3 regions of the Cytobacillus dafuensis genome follow, and region 2 is predicted to be linked to each of the others. Evidence: riboswitches for the same ligand, from Rfam matches in the RefSeq annotation. Region 2 holds a riboswitch; each other region holds the start of a gene.

Region 1 (7,189 bases), 550 kb from region 2:
TCGATAAGAAAATGCACAAAAAAAGCGGGTGACTATGTAATCACCCGCTTTTTATTAATTAATGTTGAGTAGGGTATCCTAATAATTCAACGCCATGCTGAGTAGGATATCCTTGTAATTCAACACCGTGCTGAGTAGGATATCCTTGTAATTCAACACCATGTTGAGTAGGGTATCCTTGTAATTCAACACCATGTTGAGTAGGGTATCCAGCTAAGTCAGTAGAATTTGAGCTAAATGCGCTCATACCAAGAATAGTTAGTGCTAGAGCCGTACCAGCTAGTAACTTTTTCATTTTTTCACCAACTTTCTCAAAATTTTATAATTTCTGTAATTTATTGTATCAAGAATTTAGTAGTTTTTCAATCTCTCCCTCTATAATCTTTTGAATTTTTGTTTTTCTTTCTAACTTTAAGAGGTGGAGGCACTCCTCTAAGTATTCTTTTCCTTTTTCAATTTCACCCATTTTGATGTTGTTTTCACCAATTTGATAATGAAATTCATTTAAAAGATAAAGTAATTCCTCATTAATACAAAGATTAAGCCCCTTATGGCAATAAGTAAGTGATTCTTTATATTCCCCTATTTCTGTTAATGCTTGTGATAACCCAAATAATATTCTTAATTTCCCTTTCATATTTTTGATGTATGGCAGCTTCTCTATGTTATTTAATGCTTCCAAAAAAATGGTAATTGCACTTCGGTAATTTTGTGTTTCATAAAAGATAATTCCGATACTAATCAATATCTCTATCTCCCTTTCTGAAAGGGAACTTCTTCTAGGATTCGTTATGGCTATTGCCTTGCTTAGGGTATCAAATGCTTTATCTGGATTTCCATCTAAATAAAATGCACAAATCCCTTGATTCCACATCAAATACTGCTTTAATGGTTTTTGATTGAATAGAGGATTGCTCTTCTCTTGCTGAACGATCGTGTTGATAGCTTCATAATTGCGTTCTCTTTTATATTTTTCAATGATTTGGATAACGGCATTTGGATAGCTAACCGTTGATTTTGATGCAATATCAAGGAAGTGTGTTAACTCCACCTCGAGCTTGATAGCAATTTTGTAAAGAACATCGAGAGTTGGATATGCTCTCTCTTTCTCAAAAGATATTAATTCTTCCTCTGTACAAATACCTTCTGCTAATTCTTCTACAGTCAAATTTTTAAACTGGCGAAAGGATTGAAGCATCTCACCGAATAAATATCCATCTAGTTTCATAATATCCCTCTTTTCAACTCTCTCTACAATGATATTATCACAAATAATTTATTTAGGTGAAATTGCATGAGTTTTCAAAAAACTACGATTTTAACGATATTTATTATTAATAAATTCGCATTATTTTTCGAATATCCTCTATAAAATCAAAAATTTTCTTAATTGAATCAGCCACACTTATTCATCATGCACATTGAGCAGTAGGTGTCCAATGTACGCAGGGCTTTACTCTACAGTTACTTCATCTACTATTATTATTTGATTGGAAGAATAATATATGAGGAGGTTTAATTGTACAAGCAATCCTACATTATTATGTAAAAGTAGAACAAGCTCCTCAGGCCTTTGGTGAATAATTCTTTGTATGAGTCTTATAATATAATCTGTTACAGATAACCTTCTTTGTTCAAAGAATTAGGTTCAACTCCTAATTCTATATGGCTAAGGAGGTTTTATTTTTGTGTAAAAAAATTTGTCGTCGGAAATGATCTTTTCATCAGTCCATTGAAATTGAAGTGAAAAAGAGATAATGTAAGTAAAGTAATTATCAAAATTATAAAAAAACAAAATGAGACTTATAAATAGATGGACGGCGGTGGAGAACCAAATGCAAAAGGACAAAATATTAACTATCTTAGAAAAAGAGTTAGTAGTGGCACTTGGCTGTACGGAGCCAGTAGCGATTGCGCTAGCAGCTGCGACAGCGAAGAGCTATGTGAGCGGAGTCATACAAGAAATTCAAGTAAAGGCAAGCGGGAATATTATTAAAAACGCAAAATCAGTCGGCATTCCTGGGATGACTGGTAAAGGCTTAGATTTCTCTGCTGCACTTGGAGCAGTTGCAGGCAACTCGGAGAAAAAACTAGAAGTGCTGCATGGTCTTACAAAGGAAGATGAGCTTTTAGCCTTTAAGTTGATTGAAGAGGGAAAGGTTAAAGCAAGTCAAGCGGATTCACCGAAAAGGCTTTATATTGAGGTGATCGTTCAGACGGACCAACAGAATGCGAAGGTTGTGATCTCTGATAATCATAGTAATATCACATTAATTGAAGTGGATGGCAAAGCTATTTTCCTCGGTGGATGCGAGAATATTGGCATTCAAACGGCTGAGGAAGATTTGGAGCAACTCACCATTGATGAAATTTATGAATGGGTTCTGCAGACAGATGTAAAGAATTTCGGCCTTGTTAAAAGAAGCATTGAGTTAAATCGTGTAATCGGAATGGAAGGACTTTCAGGCGATTACGGCTTAAATGTTGGAAAAACCATACAGGACAATGTGAAAAAGGGGATCTTATCAGATGATTTAGCAACGGCTGCTATGTCATTAGCTGCTGCTGGTTCAGATGCAAGAATGGCAGGCTCAACGCTGCCGGTTATGGCCAATACAGGAAGCGGCAATCAAGGAATAGCGGTCACCCTTCCTGTCGTCGCTGCGGCAGAGAAGCTCCAGGTGTCTGAAGAAAAAATGCTTCGTGCCGTCGCACTAAGCCACCTTGTCACGATTCATATTAAATCTAAATTTGGCCGTCTGTCAGCTTTATGTGGCGTCACGGCAGCGGGAATGGGGGCAAGTGCGGCTATTGTCTATTTGCTGGATGGTTCCCTTCAACAAGTAAAGGCAGCAGTTCAAAATACAATTGGCAATGTGTCCGGAATGATCTGTGATGGTGCGAAGGCTGGCTGTGCCATGAAGGTTTCAACCTGTTCAAACGTAGCAGTCCAATCGGCTTTACTGGCATTGAACCATAAAGAAATACAATCCACAGACGGATTTATTCACGATGACGTAGAAAAAAGCATCGAAGCCTTCTGCCAGCTAGGAAATGAAGGAACAAGGCAAACCGATGAATTGATCTTGAAATTAATGATGGAAAAATAGTTTCTTAAGAGAATATAGAGCAATGGAAAAGGCCATCACGATGAGTGTTGGCCTTTTATGCTATGTCGCACCTTGTTATTTTTGTTCGACATGGGCCGTCGCATAAATCGGTTTATAATTCAAATTAGGGGATAGCTCTCTTTGTAATGAAGCCAAGGAGAGGGGAAAATCCCACCTCCGTGTCCACATTGAGCCCGAAAGAAGCCAAGGAAAGAAGGAAATTCTGCCCCCGTGTCCACATTGAGCCCGAAAGAAGCCAAGGAAAGAAGAAAATCCCACCTCCGTGTCCACATTGAGCCCGAAAGAAGCCAAGGAAGAAGGAAATTCTGCCCCTGTGTCCACATTGACCTCGAAAGAAGCCAAGGAAAGGAGGAAATCCTGCCCCCGTGTCCACATTCGCTCATAATGAAGCCAAGAATAAGGAGAACCCACATAAATCCGTCTCTATAGCCCTGTAAAAAGAGAAAAAATCAAAATCAAGTTTTCAAAAAAAACCTAACTAACAACCAAGCCCTTATACACCACATCCCCAAGAATTTGATAGACATGAACATTCGGCAAATGAATCGCGTACACTGTTTCTTCAGGTGCTTTAACTAATAAAACATTTGGATGAATTCTTTCGATTACTTGAATAGGTGTGGGTAAGATGGAGGCATTCACATCCCCGCCGATTGCCCAAAAGGACACAGTGGATGCCTCATCTCCATCTGGCTTCTGTTCGGTAAATATAGGAGATACGCTTTTTCGATTAATATGAACTAAGTCCTCTAGAATGGCACTTGCGGTCGGAAACATTCCTGCACCCGGTCCTTGTAAGCTGATATTTCCAACAATATCGCCATCAATGGACACGGCATTTTGAACTCCTTCTACATGGTAAAATGGATGCTGTTCATTCACAAGCACTGGCTTAACGGCGCATTGAACACCATCAGCAGTTCGTTCTATCGAAGCTACATGCTTAAATCGGAATCCTAATGATGAAAAGATTTCAATCTGTTCAGGCGTAATTCCCCGAATACCTTCTCTAATCGACTCACCCCAGTTCGGCGATTCCCCAAATGCAAGCTCACTTAAGATCACGGCTTTGTAAAAGGCGTCATATCCCTCGACGTCATTGGTCGGATCAGCTTCTGCATAGCCTTTTTCCTGAGCGAGCTTTAAGGCTGACGAAAATGGTACGTTTTCTTCCCTCATCTTTGTCAAAATAAAATTAGAAGTTCCGTTAAGAATGCCTTGTACTTTTTTGATATTGTTGACATTAAGTAATTGTTTTAGCGTTTGGATGACAGGAATCCCACCGGCGACAGTTGCCTCAAAGCTGAGTGTAACGCCATGCTCGTTAGCTAACCGTTTTAATTGACTTCCATAATGGGCAAACATTTCTTTATTCGCCGTGATCACATGACAGCCCCGCTTAATGGCCCTCTGTAAATAGGAAAAGCACGGCTCTTTTCCAACAATCGCATCAATGACGATATCAAGCTTTTCCAATGAAAAAATCTTATCAAAATCATCTGTTAAAATAACATCATCATCTGGCGAGTGGTGCTTTTCTAAATTTTTTACGAGAATCGCAGAAATCTTCACTTCTTTTCCAAAAATAGCTTGAAGCTTTTTCTGATGGGATTGAACGGTCTGATACACACCCTTCCCAACAGTACCGTATCCTAATAAGGCAATATGAATAGCTGACATAACTCATTCCTCCTGTTTTTGTTTGAAAAATAAAAATGGAAAAACAAAAAACCCCCTCTGCATAGAAAGACAGAAGGGGAGGATGAATAACATTACAGTATCCGTTCCACCTTCTCATCTTCGGAATTGTGATCATTCCTCTGAAATTGGCACCGTGGCATATGGATGCTGGTTGCCGAGGCTTCACAGGGTCAGTCCCTCCACCTCTCTTGATAAGAAGATTTGCAATTATGAAATTATTTATTATCATATCTTTTTCATAGGGTCTCGTCAATACAAAAGTTGAAATGGATAACTAATCATCATCCCTCTTCATTTTGTCAAAATTATAATGGCCCTTTTCTTTTTTAATGACGACTGGCTCTTTTTTTGCTTCCAGAATCATGGTCATGGTGAGTCTGCCTCTATTGTGGGTGATTTTTCTGTATTGATGGGCAACCTGAAGTTTATTGTTAAAAGTGGTTAATGTTAAGTTGACTCGAATGATAACGCCATTACTTAATTCTACATCTGTCTTACTGCCATAGGGGAAGGTTTGTACAATATGATCGGGGTTAAACCAAATGTTGTCGTGCTTATCAGGAGAATTAATTGGGAACATACAAATGCCTAATGCTTGGTTCAGAACAATCGGGCACATACTGTTTTTTCGAAGAATTGATTTCGCGCCAATCGTAGCACCCTTGTAATCGAAGCCATTGAATTTTAATGTTTCATCAAGCAATTTGATTGGCGAACACTCGACTAGAAATGTCTTTCTCCCTTCCAATATCCTCGAACAAAGCTTCCCGTACTGATTGTACTCACCCTTAATCAATGATGTCTCCTGATTGACAAGATAATGCTTTAATAAATACATTTCCCTACACCTCATTTTTAAAATTTAATATGAAGTAGGACAAAAGATGTAGTTAATTTGATCTAAATCCATCATACCAGAAATATTTAAAGAAATATATTACAATTATGTGAACAATTGGAAAATTTAAATTTTGATTTAAATTGCACGTTTTTTTGCGAATTTCCCTTTTTTTTGATCTGTACAGAGAGATTTGAGGCAAATTTTGCGAAAATCGACCATGAAAAGGCGAATATTCACGTATTCGACTGTTAGCCTGGATTCCTCCGTCTCGGTTATGTTTAAGGCACCCGGGAATACAATAGCAAGCGCGCTCTACGAAAGGATTTTTTTAAAATGGAGGGCTTTGAGCAATTAGTAAAACAATACGGACCAATGATTCATAAAATCATGAACAGGCTGCATATTTACAAGAACAAGGATGAATTTTTCCAAATTGGGAGGATTGCTCTATGGGAGGCTAATGAACGATTCGATCCAGAAAAAGGAGAGTTTACTAGCTTTGCCTACGCCTATATTAAGGGCAGATTTTTGTCCGAGATGACGAGGCAAAATAAACACGATGAAAGAAGTGTATACGCTAAGGAGGAGTATTGGGAGGGAATCGAGGACAACTCTCTTGAACAGCCCTTCGAAGTGAAATTTCTTCTATCCTATTGCGAGGGGTTAACGGATAATCAGAAGAAATGGGTTTTGTACACTTGTATTTATCAATTAACAGTAAAGGAAATCGCCCTTAAGGAAGGTGTATCCGTATCGGCCGTCAAAGCATGGAGGAAGGGTGCAAAGGAGAAGCTGAAGGGAAGCTTAGAGATAAGGGATTAAGAAGCAGCCAGACAGATTCTTTCTAAACAAAAAAAGGCCACCTCATAATTGAGATGACAAATAGAGATTTGAAAGGCTATTGTACTTAAAAAAGTAAAATAGCTTGGGTTGAAACTAGAACTGCTTAATTCTATTAAAGCATAATGTTAATTTCCCTGTTTTCGCCGAAAATCGGGAAATTTTGAGGGAAACCCTATCTTTTCTCCTGTTTTCGCCAAAACTGATAGAGCAATATTACTTTAGTAATATTTTGGGGAAAAATTTCACTTTAATTTACGACTATTTACTTTTTTAGGTATATTTTTAATGGTAGAATAGGTATCCATTTTGGAATTGGCTGATAAACGATTGATTTTGGCCTACCAATCTATCAATCTTTCTATAACTGAAAAAGAAAAAGGAGGAAACCGATGAAACGAATTATAATAGAAACAGCCCCGGCAAATGTAAAGGTTAAGCTGGACAACCGCCCTATTAATCTACCATCTGAAATTCGACAACAACATCATTATTATTGGGAACAACAAATAGGAAAGAACCCCTCTCTACGAAACGGAGAAGTTTTTACAATAACGAAAGTAAACAAAGCACCTGACGAGCTTGAAGTAACTGTCGCAAAGACTGACTACAAACACTATCTATACACCCTCCACCATGAAGATTGCGCTTCTCCTTGTAAAGTCATCTATACATG
Region 2 (7,189 bases):
TTAAAGCTTTGATCTTTTCACTATTTTCATCACCTTTACGAACGGCAACAATATTAACGTAAGGTGACTCACTTCCTTCAATAGCAATTGAATCTTTTAATGGATTCAGACCCGCATCAATAGCATAGTTTGAGTTAATGACAACCGCATCGCCCTCATTGTTATTATATATTTGCGGTAATAACGATGGCTCATATTCAGTATCAAATTTAATATTTTTTGGATTTTCAGCAATATCCTCTAAAGTTGCAGCTGATTTATCTACACCTTCTTTTAACTTGATAAGACCTTCAGCTTCTAGAATTGCTAATACACGACCATGGTCAGCTACAGAGTTACTAATAATAATATGTGCCCCATCCGGTAATTCGCTTAAGCTTTTATATTTTTTAGAGTACACACCCATTGGCTCAATATGAATGGATCCTGCATTAACGAAATCATATCCATTTTCCTTGATTTGAAGTTCCAGATATGGAATATGTTGAAAAAAGTTTGCATCTAATTCTTTTGATTCTAACGCTTTGTTTGGAAGAACATAATCTTGAAATGGGATAATTTCTAAATCAATGCCTTTTTCTTTTAATAATGGTTTTGCTTCTTCAAGAATTTCAGCATGTGGCACATTGGAAGCACCAACTTTTAATGTTGTATCTTCTTTACCTGAATCACTTGCACTGCCACCATTATTTTCCTCTTTTGTTCCGCATGCTGCAAGAACTAGTGCTACTGTAAAAGTTAATACGAATAATAGCCATTTCTTCTTCATCCCACTAACACTCCTTATCGTTTATCTAATTTATTTGTAATAAAATCGCCAATAAATTGAATAATAAATACAATAATAAGAATGATGATCGTCGCCATAAGAGTTACATCATTTCTAGTTCTTTGAAACCCTTCGAGATAGGCGAGATTCCCTAGGCCGCCTGCCCCAATCACACCAGCCATAGCTGTATAACCGACTAAAGCAATTGCTGTTACTGTAATCCCTGAAATAAGCGCAGGCATCGATTCAGGTAAAAGTACTTTAAAGATAATCGTACTTGTCTTTGCCCCCATTGATTTTGCCGCTTCAATTACACCTTTATCAATTTCCCTCAATCCGATTTCTACCATCCGTGCATAGAATGGCGCCGCCCCGATAATTAATGCAGGCAGAGCCGCATCTTCTCCTATCATTGTTCCTAGTAAGAACATCGTAAAAGGAATTAAAAGGACAATTAAGATTAAGAAGGGAATGGACCTAAAGATGTTAACAAAAGCACTTATTACTTTGTTAATGACGTTATTCTCCCAAATATTCCCTTTAGAAGTTAAAAACAATAATAATCCTAAAATGATGCCAAGAATAAATGTTGCAATAACCGAAATGCTTGTCATATAAAGTGTTTCAGTTGTTGCTTCCCACATCTTTTCCCAATTAACATTTGGAAACCAGCTATTAATCATTCGAAATCACCTCCACGCCTACTTGCTTGGAATGGATGAAATCAATCGCCCTTGTAATCTCAGAATCATCACCATCTAAATGGATAAACAATGTTCCAAATGAACCAGTTTGTGTATGAGAAATATTCCCATGAAGAATATTTACTGTAATATTGAAATCCCGAATAAGATTGGTCATAAGCGGCTGTTCAACTGCTTCGCCGACAAAGCTCAATTGGACGATTTGACCATGTGGATAAGATTCAAGAATTTGTTGTATTGTTTCCTTCGTTTCCTCAGATTCTGTCACTTGATGGACGAAGCGCTTAGTAATTTGTGCTTTAGGGTTTTTAAACACTTCCATTACTGGACCCATTTCAACAATCTTCCCGTTTTCCATTACCGCAACTCTATGACATATCTTGCGGATTACATGCATCTCATGAGTAATAAGGACAATCGTTAACCCTAATCGTTTATTGATATCGACTAATAATTCAAGGATGGCATTCGTCGTTTCAGGGTCTAATGCCGATGTGGCTTCATCACATAATAATACTTTTGGATTGTTTGCCAATGCTCTTGCAATCCCGACTCTTTGTTTTTGACCTCCGCTTAGCTGCGACGGATAGGCATCCTCTCTTCCTTCGAGGCCAACAAGCTTTATTAATTCATCGACACGTTTTAATCTTTCCCCTTTCGGCACACCAGCAATTTCAAGGGGAAAGGCGATATTCTCACGTACTGTCCGTGACCAAAGTAAATTAAAATGCTGGAAGATCATGCTTATTTCCTGGCGAGCTTTTCTTAAGCTTTTTCCCTTTATAAGTGATACTTCATTATTAGCAACAACGACGTTCCCACTTGATGGGATTTCAAGTCCATTCAACATCCGAATTAATGTACTTTTTCCAGCCCCGCTATAGCCGATAATTCCAAATATTTCACCTTCATTAATGTCTAAATTAACTTCATCGACTGCCTTTACTTGGCCCTGCTTAGAAGGAAAAATTTTCTGTACATTTTTGATTGAAATCATTTATGCTTCACCCTCTTCATAACCCATTTTTCATGGTAATGAGAAATTAAACTTTACTTTTGTATTTTACCTTTAGAATATAAGTACTTATTCTTTAAAAAAGAAAATGCCCTTCTGACATGAGCAGAAAGGCATGGGTAATCATATCCTTTCTCTCATCTCCCAAAGCTATAAATAGCTTTGTGTGAATTGGCACCATTTCATTAAATGACGGTTGCCGGGTTTCATCGGGCACATCCCTCCACCTCTCTTGATAAGAGCATAGCATCTATATTCAATTAACACTGTACATTAATTAAGCATTTCTCATTTATGAATGATATCGTATCACGGATATGAAGAGGGGTCAACGGTAATTTTTTGGAATTTACATTCCTTTTATCACAAATTATCTATCTATAACGATGTAGTTGTTATGAACGATACTGTACCAGTTGCGGCCTCAATTGCCTGTTCTAAATCTTCTATTAGATCATCGGCGTTTTCGATTCCAATTGATAGTCGAACTAAGTCTTCTGAAACGCCAGCTGCTTTTAACCCTTCAGAATCTAATTGCTGATGTGTCGTGCTGGCAGGGTGAATTACTAAGCTTTTAGCATCCCCTACATTAGCCACATGCGCCCAAAGTTCAAGATTATTAATGAACTTTGCTCCCGCTTCTCTTCCACCTGCAATACCAAATACGACAACAGATCCTGCTCCCTTTGGTAAATATTTATCTGCTAATGCTTTATCTGGATGATTATCACTTCCTGGATATAGGACCCAATTAACGGCTGGATGCGCTTCTAAATATTCAACCACTTTCTTTGTATTGGCAATATGCTCTTTCATTCTTACATGCAGGGTTTCGAGACCAAGTGTGAATTGGAATGCATTTTGTGGACTTAATGCAGGCCCTAAATCTCTAAGAAGCTGAACTCTCGCTTTTATAATATAAGCAACAGGACCAAGCGCTTCACTGTAGACTAGATTATGATAGCTTGGATCAGGCTCTGTAAACCCAGGGAACTTAGGCGAATTCCAATTAAATTTCCCCCCGTCTACAATGATTCCTCCTAATGCTGTTCCATTTCCCAACAGCCATTTCGTAGCAGAATGAATCACTATATCTGCGCCATGTTCAATTGGTCTGCATAAATATGGCGTTGCAAAAGTATTATCAACAATCAATGGTACACCATTCTCATGTGCTATTTCTGCTACTTTTTCAATATCTAATACTTTAAGACTTGGATTTCCAATTGTTTCTGCAAAAACAGCTTTTGTTTTCTCATTAATCGCTTTTCGAAAGTTTTCAGGATTTTCTGGGTCAACAAATTTTACTTGGATGCCGTACTTAGGTAGTGTAACAGCAAAAAGATTATACGTCCCACCATAAAGATTTGATGCTGCAACAACTTCATCCCCAGCTTGAGCAATATTTAGAATGGCTAATGTAATAGCAGCCATACCACTGGCTACCGCTAATGCACCAACTCCACCCTCTAATAATGCAACCCTTTCCTCAAATACAGTCACGGTTGGATTGTGAATACGAGTATAGATATAACCAGGCTCCTTCAATCCAAATAGATTGGCTGCATGCTCTGTGTTTTTAAATTGGTAAGCATTATTCTGGTAAATCGGAACAGCTCTTGCACCAGTTACAGGGTCTGGCTGCAGACCGCCATGTACGCCAAGTGTTTCTAATCGATAGTTTTTTTGCTTCTCTGTCATATTTATCTCTCCTTTTCTTTTCGTGCATTGAATCATTTTTTTGCTTATGCTGCTTTTACTACTTAAAAGAAGAGTTGAAAAAACCCTCTTCACAAGAAGAGGGTTGGTATCATCTCTTCTTATCTTCCAGAGCATGAATGCTCTGCTGGAATTAGCACCGTGTAATGTACCGGTTGCCGGGCTTCGTAGGGCCAGTCCCTCCACCTCTCTTGATAAGAATATTCAGTTTTACTTACTCACTTAAGTTATTAAAGAGATACTAACATACGAACAATAAGCAGTCAATATTAATTTTGAAATTTCTGATAAAAAAGCACAAGCGCCTCATTCAACCTCATAAATAGCATATGCTCTCACTTTTAGTCGTGCGATGAATATACTGTCGAAGCCTTTCTTATGGAGGTATACCTTTTTTAAAACCATATTTTCTAACGAACCTTACATAAGAAAAAGAGTGATTCTAAAAATAGTACTTTTCGAAATGTAGCTTTAACAGTGATTCCACTTCCAGTGATCGCATCTCTTAATTTCTCTTGTCCTGTTAATATCGAATAAATCCTTTCTTTTGGTCCTGTAATGATTGCATCATAGATTTGATCAGGATCGGGAAAGTGTACGGTAATTTCACCATCACGAAAGAGTAAGGGTATCTCTTCAATCTCAGACTTAATACAGATTGAAAAAGCATTGCCCCTTAGCAATTGATTTATATGTCCATTTGATTTTACCTCTTCTATAAATGCCGTTGCTAATTCAACCATTTTTACACCTCAGTTTGTTACAAGCTTACTTTATTAGAAGTAATCAATATTCATATTCTATACTTCTACATCGAAGGAAATCACTCCTCCATTTTTCATTCGACAACCCCAGAGCAAAAAAAGACAATGCCTCGACGATTTTCAGCATTGTCCTTCATTTCCCAAGAAATATGTCATATTCCCATAAAATTCAAAATGTTTTTGCTGCTGTTGCAGCCTTTTTTGTCTTATTATAGTTCCTAAAAACAATATAAAAATAACTAGAGCCGACTAAGTATAGTGCAGCAGTAATAGAAAACACAAGTGCATATCCCCAATAAGCTCCGTATTTAACTACAATTCCAGTTGATACAGGTCCCATAACTGCCCAGCCTAAATTAAAAACCATTTGATTAACCGAGTTGGCCAGCCCTTTCATAGAATCATCAACTTTAGACATCATAAGTGTTATTTGAATTGGATTACCAGCATTCATGAGTGCTTGTCGGAATAAAAACCCAAGTGCTGCAAGCCATAAATTTTCTGTATAAGCGGTTAGGAGAAGAAAAGGAAGTGACGTTAATTGAAGAATGACTACCGCTTTAACCTCACCGACTTTACGCACAACCATTGGACCAATAATCATAGCGACTGCTGTTGCAGCTTGCCCCATGGATATGATAAATCCTATCATAGAATTAGTTGCAGAAAAACGATCTGCAAAATATAAATTAAGATAAGGAATGACTAATCCAGCTCCAATCCCTATCATAAGCTGGGCAAATGCGAATAGAAGAATGACTTTGATATTTTTATTATTACTAAAAATCTTTATTGGTGATTTTTTATTTATGTCTTGGTTCTTCTTCGCTTTTTTAGGCGGATCCTTAAATCGTATAACTGGTATTAACCCGATAAGAAAGATAATCCCCCCAATGAGAAGAGTAAATCGAATACTATTTAGTGTTGTTGTGAACATCGAAAAAATATCCGTGAAAATACCTCCGCTCAGGTTACCTATAACATTTGCCCCAGTCATGACTGCAAAATGGATACTAAATAAATGGACTCTTTGCTCCGGTTTTGAATTTTCTGCTAGCCAAGGTATTCCAGAAACTTGAACAAAAGCAATCGTCAATCCTGTAAAAAAGGCAAAGAGAAGCAAAAGGGATTGGGACTCGATAACACCTCTAAATAAAAGAACAAGTCCTGAAGCTGCTGTCCCAAACAGCATTGCTTTTTTTCTCCCTATTCGATCACTTAAAATACCAGCGGGAATTAGGATTATTGCAGTTGCTAATGCTGTCATAGAGATCACTTGCCCATTTATCTTCTCAGAAAAGCCAAGCTCCCGAATATAAAAATTATAAATCACCATAAAGATTCCTAACCCAATTTGTGTAAAAATATTTGCAAAAATGGCTTGCTTAATATTATGGTTATATCCGCGAATTTGAGTTGCCCATTCTTTATAAAATGCCATTGTTTTTCTCCTTGTAACTATTTCGCATCCCTAAATATAATAACTGCTTTTGGAAGCACTTGTAAATAAATAAGTAGAGAATTCTGAAAAAAAACCTTCACTTTTGGTCTTACAAAGCTTTCCTTATCTTGCCGCATTGTCGACACTACTGGTCCTTTATGTCAGGGTAGGCACTAAAGCTAGAAAAAATAAAAAATGCCAAGCGATTTCACCTGACATTTTTTTAGATGGTTTTTTTTATTTTTTCTAATAAGTAGGGAACGGAATGAAAGGCATACATTTTTTCATCAAGCCTGCCTTCCTTAAAAATCAAAAGACAAGGGACACTTTCAACTTCCCATTGATCAGCGATATCAGATATATAATTCAAATCCGACTTCCCTATCGACAAATCTGACATTAGTTCCTTAATGATCATTAACATTTTACCAGCTACCTGACAAGTACCGCATAGAGGCGTGTAAAGGTAAAGTAAGCCAGTTTTTTTGTCGTTAATGAATGCTTCAATTTCTTCCCGAGACCATTCCTGCAATCATATCATCCTTTATCTAAAAACTCCGTATAAACATCAATATTAGCTCCAAGTAATACAGATGCTATATGATGTTCAGGTGCAGTAGCAACCTCCCTATACATCCGGTCTATATAAAGATGCTCTGCCTCTGGGAATTCCTTCTTAAACTGCTTTCGCAGCTTTTCACCTGCTGCGTCTGCATCCACTAGTATAAAAACATCTTTATCATATAGCATATCTATTAGTTCATCTAGCTTCGTGAT
Region 3 (7,189 bases), 1.5 Mb from region 2:
GAACCCATACGATTTCTTTCAAGTTTGGATAACGGTTAAATATTTCTTCAATGGTATTCATCGGGAATGGATAAATTTCTTCTACTCTTAATATATGGAACCATTCTTTATTTTCAATACTTTTTAGACTATCTGCTAAATCAATGGCCATTTTTCCACTTGCCAAGACGATACGTGTTACTTTTTCAACATCCTTACCAAGTAATGACTGCTCGAGTACAGGCTGGAATTCTCCTTCACTTAATTGAAGGCCACTTGAAGAAACAAGAGGATGACGTAATAAACTTTTCGGCGACATAATGACTAGTGGTCGCACCTCTTCACGATTCAAAATGGCTGCCTGTCTGCGTAAAATATGAAAATATTGAGCAGATGATGTTAAGTTGGCGACGGTCCAGTTATTTTCAGCAGCTAATGATAAAAATCTCTCTAATCGAGCACTTGAATGTTCTGGTCCTTGTCCTTCATAGCCATGTGGCAGCAGCATAACAAGTCCAGATTTTTGTCCCCATTTTGCACGTCCAGCAGCGATAAACTGATCAAATATGACTTGAGTAGAGTTGGCAAAATCTCCAAATTGCGCTTCCCAAAGCACTAGTGTTTCAGGTGCAAAAACATTATAGCCGTATTCAAATCCGAGAACAGAAGTTTCAGATAGTGGGCTATTATGAATCGCAAATGATGCTTTCGCTGATGGTAATAAATGAAGCGGTGAAAATGATTTTCCAGTTTCATTATCATGCAAAACGATATTTCGATGGGCAAAAGTTCCCCTCTCGGAATCCTGACCTGTCAAACGAATCGGTGTTCCATCCTTTAGAATAGAGGCAAATGCCAATGTTTCAGCATGTCCCCAGTCGATTTTCCCATCACCATCTAATGCGTCCAGTCTTCTCTTCAATATTTTTTCAAGCTTATTGAAAATAATGTATTTTTCTGGGAACGCTAATAGATCTTGATTAATTTCTTTCAAAGTTTCAAAAGGGACAGCAGTATTTAAGTTTGGAAGACCTTTTTCTACTATTTCTGGCGTATTCATTGATTCGATATCAATTTTCTTATCAGGAACCTTTTCATAGGCAGCTTTTAGCTTAACAATTACGTCTTCTTCCAATTGTGCAACGGCTTCCTTAGTAACTGCTGATTCACTTACTAGCTTTTGACTATAAAGTTCCTTGACTGTTGCATGGGTATGGATAATTTTATACATCAAAGGATTCGTTGTCATTGGCTCATCCATTTCATTATGACCAAAACGACGGTATCCGATAAGATCAATTAAGAAGTCCTTTTGAAATTTTTCTCTATATTCACATGCCAATCTTGCGGCTGCCAAACAAGCTTCCGGATCATCTGCATTCACATGTAATATAGGTATTTCATACCCTTTTGCTAGGTCACTTGAATACCTGGTTGATCGTGAGTCACGTGATTCAGTTGTAAATCCAATCGTATTGTTCGAAATAATATGAATGGAGCCGCCAGTATTATAGCCTGTTAACTGCCCAAGATTGAGAGTTTCTGCCACAACTCCTTGACCTGGAAATGCAGCATCTCCATGGATGATAATTGAAAGTGCAGAACGATAATCAACTGCTGGATATCCTTTTTCTGAACGCTTATCCTGAGCAGCACGTGTATATCCTTCTACAACTGGGCCAACAAATTCTAAATGACTTGGATTATTCGCTAGCGTTAGACGGGCAATGGTTGTGTTTTCAGCTATAATTTTTTTATCTAAACCTAGATGGTATTTTACATCCCCTGTCCATCCATAACTAATGCCAATTGAACCCTCTGAAGGAACTAGCTCCTTATTTGGTGCATGCTGAAATTCAGCAAAAATCATTTCATATGGCTTCCCAAGAACATGGGCTAGGACATTTAGACGTCCACGGTGAGCCATACCAATATTGATTGTCTTTGTCCCATTCGTAACGGATTCAGTAACAATTTCATCAAGCAAAGGAACTAACGTGTCAAGACCTTCAATGGAAAATCTCTTTTGTCCTACAAATGTTCGGTGAATGAATTTTTCAAATTCCTCTACTTCAGTAAGTCTCTTAAGTACTTTCGTTTTTTCTTCCGTTTTTAATTTAGGTTTTAGACTGCTTGTTTCAACTTTTCTGCGAAGCCAGTCTTTTTCGTTTTCATCATATACATGATGAAATTCATAAGCGATCGTATCCATGTATACACTTTTTAAATATTCAATTGCATCATAGCAAGTTTTTAGAGGAATAGGCGCATCCTTACAGATTACACCTGCAGGAAGTGAATGAAGATCCTCCTCTGTTAAACCGTACTGAGAAAGCTCAAAAAGATTTTTTTCAGGTTTATGATCCTTTAATGGATATATATCTGCAGCTCGGTGACCGTAAGATCGAATATTATCTGCCAGACGGATAACAGCCAGTGTTTTTTCTAATTGATTAGCTGATGTATATGAGACGCTAGCTTCTGCTTTTGGAGAGCTCGCTTTTACATCAATTGGTGAACCAGTTGTATCAAAATAGGCTCTCATATCTGGATCTACTGATTCTGGATTTTGTAAATAATTTTCATATAACTCGATGACATAGCCAAGGTTCGGGCCATAAAAACCTTCATCAAAAGGCCTCTCACCATTCAATGGCTTTTTCATGAAAAAAACCTCCATCACTGTATTGGAAAAAACCTATTTCCTCATTAACCTCTCCCAAAAAAACTATAAAATGTAAATTAAAAGAATAATATTATTTTTCAGGGATAAATAATTTCCAATGCAATTTTATCACGATAAAGTGACTAATTCAAAGGTTTTAAACATACATATAGTGTAAATTTCCCTCGTATATGTAAAAACAAAAAACTTATTCTGATAAAATAATTACAATATTTAGACAATAAACTTTTATCTCTTCTTCGCTTACAATTTTTGCCTCTATAATTCGTATAGAAAAAATAGTTATCAGAAGGGATTGACTTTTCAGAATGTAATAGTGTAAAGTTTAAAAAAATTGAATACGAATTTCTTATCAAGAGAGGTCGAGGGTAAGGCCCAGTGACGCCTCAGCAACCATCAATCACATATGATTGAAAAGGTGCTAATTCCTGCAAGTTTTTTTAAAACTTGAAAGATAAGAAGAATGGCGCTGTTTCTTTTGAAAAGTCTTCTTCTTATAAGAGGGCTTTTTTTATTTTTTATCTATAAAAAAACTAAGTTTACTAACCTATTAAAGTGAAATTCAATGCAAAAAATACTCATTTGATTAAGGAGTGTTCATGATGCGTAAGGTTGATACAATACTTGCACAAATCGGCAATCGAAGTGAAACGGCTACAGGGTCTGTTAATCCTCCTGTATATTTTTCAACTGCCTATCGCCATGAAGGGATTGGTCAGTCAACTGGATTCGATTATATCCGTACTGGTAATCCGACAAGGGCTTTATTGGAAAAAGCAATTGCGGAGCTTGAAGAAGGTGATCAAGGTTTTGCATGCAGCTCTGGAATGGCTGCTATACATACCCTCCTCTCACTTTTTCAATCCGGTGATGAATTTATCGTGTCAAAAGATCTTTATGGTGGTACATATAGACTCTTTGAACAAGGCTTCAAAAAATGGGGGCTGCAGTGCAAATATATTCGAACTTTCTCTGAAGAGGTTCTTACTAAGGAAATTTCTTCTCAGACAAAAGCGATATTCATTGAAACGCCTACAAATCCATTAATGGAGCAAACGAATATTTCAGAAGTAGCTTCGTTCGCTAAAAAGCATAATTTATTACTTATTGTTGATAACACTTTTTATACACCTATTTTACAACAGCCTTTGAAATTAGGAGCAGACATTGTTATCCACAGCGCAACCAAATACATAGGCGGACATAATGACGTATTGGCGGGCTTGATTGTTGCTAAGGGAAAGGATTTATGTGAGCAGCTTACACTTTATCACAATGCGACAGGTGCGGTGCTTAGTCCCTTCGATTCTTGGTTGCTTATGAGAGGGATGAAAACTCTTGCCCTCCGAATGGAGCGACATGAAAGAAATGCACAGAAAATTGTAGACTATTTATCAAGTCATGATGCAGTTACGGATGTCCTCTACCCAGGACGTGGAGGAATGATATCTTTTCGGATCAAAAATGAAGAATGGATAAATCAATTTTTGCAAAGCCTTAACCTTATTTCATTTGCTGAAAGTCTTGGAGGAGCTGAGAGCTTTATTACCTATCCTGCTACCCAGACTCATGCTGATATACCAAAGGATATTAGAATTGAAACTGGAGTATGTAACCGATTATTACGATTTTCAGTAGGAATAGAAAATACAGAAGATATTATTCATGATTTAGAAATTGCATTTGCCAAAGTCATGGAGGGGGTGGCGATATGAGTGATGCAAATGACTATTCATTTGAAACAAAGCTTCTACATAATCAGCATAAGTTTGATCCATTAACAGGTGCGGTTAGCGTAGCCATACAACATGCCTCCACCTTTCATCAGAGCGATTTCAATACATTTGGCAAATACGATTATGGCCGAAGTTTAAATCCTACACGTGAGGCACTTGAATCTGTTATTGCGGAGTTAGAGGAAGGAACACATGGATTCGCTTTTTCCTCGGGGATGGCAGCCATCTCCACTGCCTTCCTCCTATTATCACAAGGTGATCATGTAATCATTACGGAAGATGTGTACGGCGGGACATTCCGATTCGTCACGAAGGTTCTTTCACGATATGGAATTGAGTACACATTTGTTGACATGACCGATTTAGAGGCTGTAAAGAGGGCTGTTCGTCCAAATACGAAGGTGTTTTATGTAGAAACACCTTCCAATCCCCTTTTAAAGGTTACTGATATTAAAGCAATTTCTTCGATTGCAAAAGAGCATGAGGCATTAACATTTGTTGATAACACTTTTTTAACGCCTGCCCTGCAAAGGCCCCTTACTTTAGGAGCAGATTTAGTACTGCATAGTGCAACGAAATTTTTATCTGGTCATAGTGATGTCGTAGCAGGTTTAGCAGTTGTAAAGAATACTGAACTAGCGAAAAAACTAGGGTTTTTACAAAATTCTTTTGGTGCAATTTTAGGAGTCCAGGATGCATGGCTCGTTCTGCGTGGACTGAAAACATTACATGTCAGAATGGATCAATCTATGAAATCAGCAAGGAAACTTACATCGTTTTTACAAAAAAATCCAGTAATTAAACGAGTATATTACCCTGGAATTGCCGATCATCCGCAATTTCAAATCCAAATGAGACAGGCTTATGGCCCTGGTGCAGTCATTTCATTTGAACTTGAAAACGAACAGGCAGCTAAAGAGTTTGTTTCAAACATAAAAATTCCTGTATTTGCCGTAAGCTTAGGAGCAGTTGAATCAATCCTCTCCTACCCTGCAAAAATGTCTCATGCATCAATGACAATAAAGGAAAGACATAGCAGAGGAATTACGGATGGACTTCTCCGTCTATCCGTCGGATTGGAAAATCCCGATGACTTAATCAGTGATTTTACATCTTCTTTATCACTGATTAACGAGGTGTAAAACTCCATTTTTGAAGTTTCAATTGATCGCAGATTAACGGGCTGTAAGACCCCCACTTCAAGAAGTTGAGTTAAGAATAAATTTCTAAGTGGGGGATCAACAGCCCGTAAAAGCCCGACGACGGACAGGATGTCCTAGTCAGGCGAAAGCCACAGGACGTGGCGTTTTGAGCGTGATTGGTTCAACTAACAATCAGTGGGGAATGAAGGAAAACCCCCACTGATTGAAGTTTCACTTTATCTATTACATTTAAAACGTATTGCTAAGGAGGATGGAAATGAGTTTCCTAGAAAGAATGAAAGATGAAATTTTAATAGCTGATGGTGCAATGGGAACTCTTCTTTACTCTTATGGAACGGATAGTTGTTTCGAAAATTTGAATCTCTCCCATGCTGAACAAATCCAACAAATTCATGAAGCATACATTCTTGCGGGCGCGAATTTGATTCAAACCAACACTTACGCTGCTAATTACTTAAAATTGCAAAGATATGGACTAGAAGAACAGGTGAAAGAGATTAACACCTATGCGGTTAGAAATGCTAGAAATGCAATAAAAAAAGACGCGTATGTTGTAGGAACAATAGGTGGAATTAGAGGAATAAGGCCAAATACTGTTTCAATTGAGGAAATAAAGAGAAGCTTTAGAGAACAGCTTTATTGCCTTTTGCTAGAAGGTGTAGACGGTATCTTGCTAGAAACCTATTATGATCTTGAAGAGCTTGAACATGTCTTAGCTATTACAAGAAAAGAAACGGATTTGCCGATTATTGCCCAAGTTTCTCTTCATGAGGTTGGAATTCTCCAAGATCAAACACCAATTTCTGAAGCACTTTCTCGCCTAGAAAAGTTAGGGGCTGATGTAGTTGGGTTAAATTGCAGACTCGGCCCACACCATATGCTGTTGACTTTAGAAGGGATTCCTCTTCCAAAGCAAGCTTATTTATCCTCTTATCCAAATGCGAGTATACCTGCTTATACAGATGGCAAATTTCACTATGAAGGAGATTCTGAATATTTCAGGCAATCTGCAAGGGACTTTCGGAATCAAGGTGTACGACTTCTTGGTGGATGCTGCGGAACAACTCCTGATCATATTCGTGCATTTGCAAAAGAATTAAAGGGACTCCCTCCTATTACTGAAAAGAAGGTAAAGAATAGTAAAAAGATAATTATTTCAAATTCATCTGCAACCTTACGAGAAGATCCTCCTTTGCAGGATATAGTTAAAGAACGAGCATCCATTATCGTCGAACTTGACCCACCCAAAAAACTAAATACAGATAAATTTTTCGAAGGGGCTAAAGCGTTAGAAAATATTGGAATCGATGCGATTACGCTCGCGGATAATTCTTTAGCTTCTCCAAGAATTTGCAATTCGGCAATTGGTTATCGGATTAAAAAGGAAATAGGCACACGGCCATTGATCCATATTACATGCAGAGATCGAAATATTATTGGATTGCAGTCCCATTTAATGGGGCTGCATACCCTTGGACTTCATGATGTTCTTGCTGTCACTGGTGATCCAGCTAGAGTTGGAGATTTTCCAGGGGCATCGTCTGTTTATGATATGTCTTCCTTTGAATTAATCCAAATGATAAAACAATTAAATGCAGGTTTATCCATATCAGGTAAAGATCTTG

Evidence for each region. Region 2 has a riboswitch for S-adenosylmethionine ahead of FSZ17_RS19340 (O-acetylhomoserine aminocarboxypropyltransferase/cysteine synthase family protein). Riboswitches for the same ligand answer to the same signal wherever they lie in the genome.
Region 1: another riboswitch for S-adenosylmethionine. It lies ahead of FSZ17_RS21745 (homoserine dehydrogenase); the one in region 2 lies ahead of FSZ17_RS19340 (O-acetylhomoserine aminocarboxypropyltransferase/cysteine synthase family protein).
Region 3: another riboswitch for S-adenosylmethionine. It lies ahead of FSZ17_RS11820 (methionine biosynthesis PLP-dependent protein); the one in region 2 lies ahead of FSZ17_RS19340 (O-acetylhomoserine aminocarboxypropyltransferase/cysteine synthase family protein).

What each region holds. Positions count from the first base shown of each region.
Region 1 is NZ_CP042593.1:4,590,308-4,597,496, reverse strand. It holds gene FSZ17_RS21760 (hypothetical protein) at 59-295, opposite strand; gene FSZ17_RS21755 (helix-turn-helix domain-containing protein) at 344-1,228, opposite strand; gene FSZ17_RS21750 (L-cysteine desulfidase family protein) at 1,836-3,110, shown strand; gene FSZ17_RS21745 (homoserine dehydrogenase) at 3,606-4,811, opposite strand; SAM riboswitch class I at 4,923-5,030, opposite strand; gene FSZ17_RS21740 (competence protein ComK) at 5,107-5,670, opposite strand; gene FSZ17_RS21735 (sigma-70 family RNA polymerase sigma factor) at 6,007-6,495, shown strand; gene FSZ17_RS21730 (hypothetical protein) at 6,906-7,189, shown strand, end outside.
Region 2 is NZ_CP042593.1:4,041,138-4,048,326, forward strand. It holds gene FSZ17_RS19325 (MetQ/NlpA family ABC transporter substrate-binding protein) at 1-769, opposite strand, end outside; gene FSZ17_RS19330 (methionine ABC transporter permease) at 784-1,452, opposite strand; gene FSZ17_RS19335 (methionine ABC transporter ATP-binding protein) at 1,445-2,470, opposite strand; SAM riboswitch class I at 2,623-2,730, opposite strand; gene FSZ17_RS19340 (O-acetylhomoserine aminocarboxypropyltransferase/cysteine synthase family protein) at 2,867-4,189, opposite strand; SAM riboswitch class I at 4,306-4,408, opposite strand; gene FSZ17_RS19345 (hypothetical protein) at 4,618-4,950, opposite strand; gene FSZ17_RS19350 (MFS transporter) at 5,141-6,412, opposite strand; gene FSZ17_RS19355 (thioredoxin family protein) at 6,636-6,944, opposite strand; gene FSZ17_RS19360 (toprim domain-containing protein) at 6,950-7,189, opposite strand, start outside.
Region 3 is NZ_CP042593.1:2,492,900-2,500,088, forward strand. It holds gene sucA (2-oxoglutarate dehydrogenase E1 component) at 1-2,644, opposite strand, end outside; SAM riboswitch class I at 3,012-3,126, shown strand; gene FSZ17_RS11820 (methionine biosynthesis PLP-dependent protein) at 3,268-4,380, shown strand; gene metC (cystathionine beta-lyase) at 4,377-5,543, shown strand; gene FSZ17_RS11830 (bifunctional homocysteine S-methyltransferase/methylenetetrahydrofolate reductase) at 5,821-7,189, shown strand, end outside.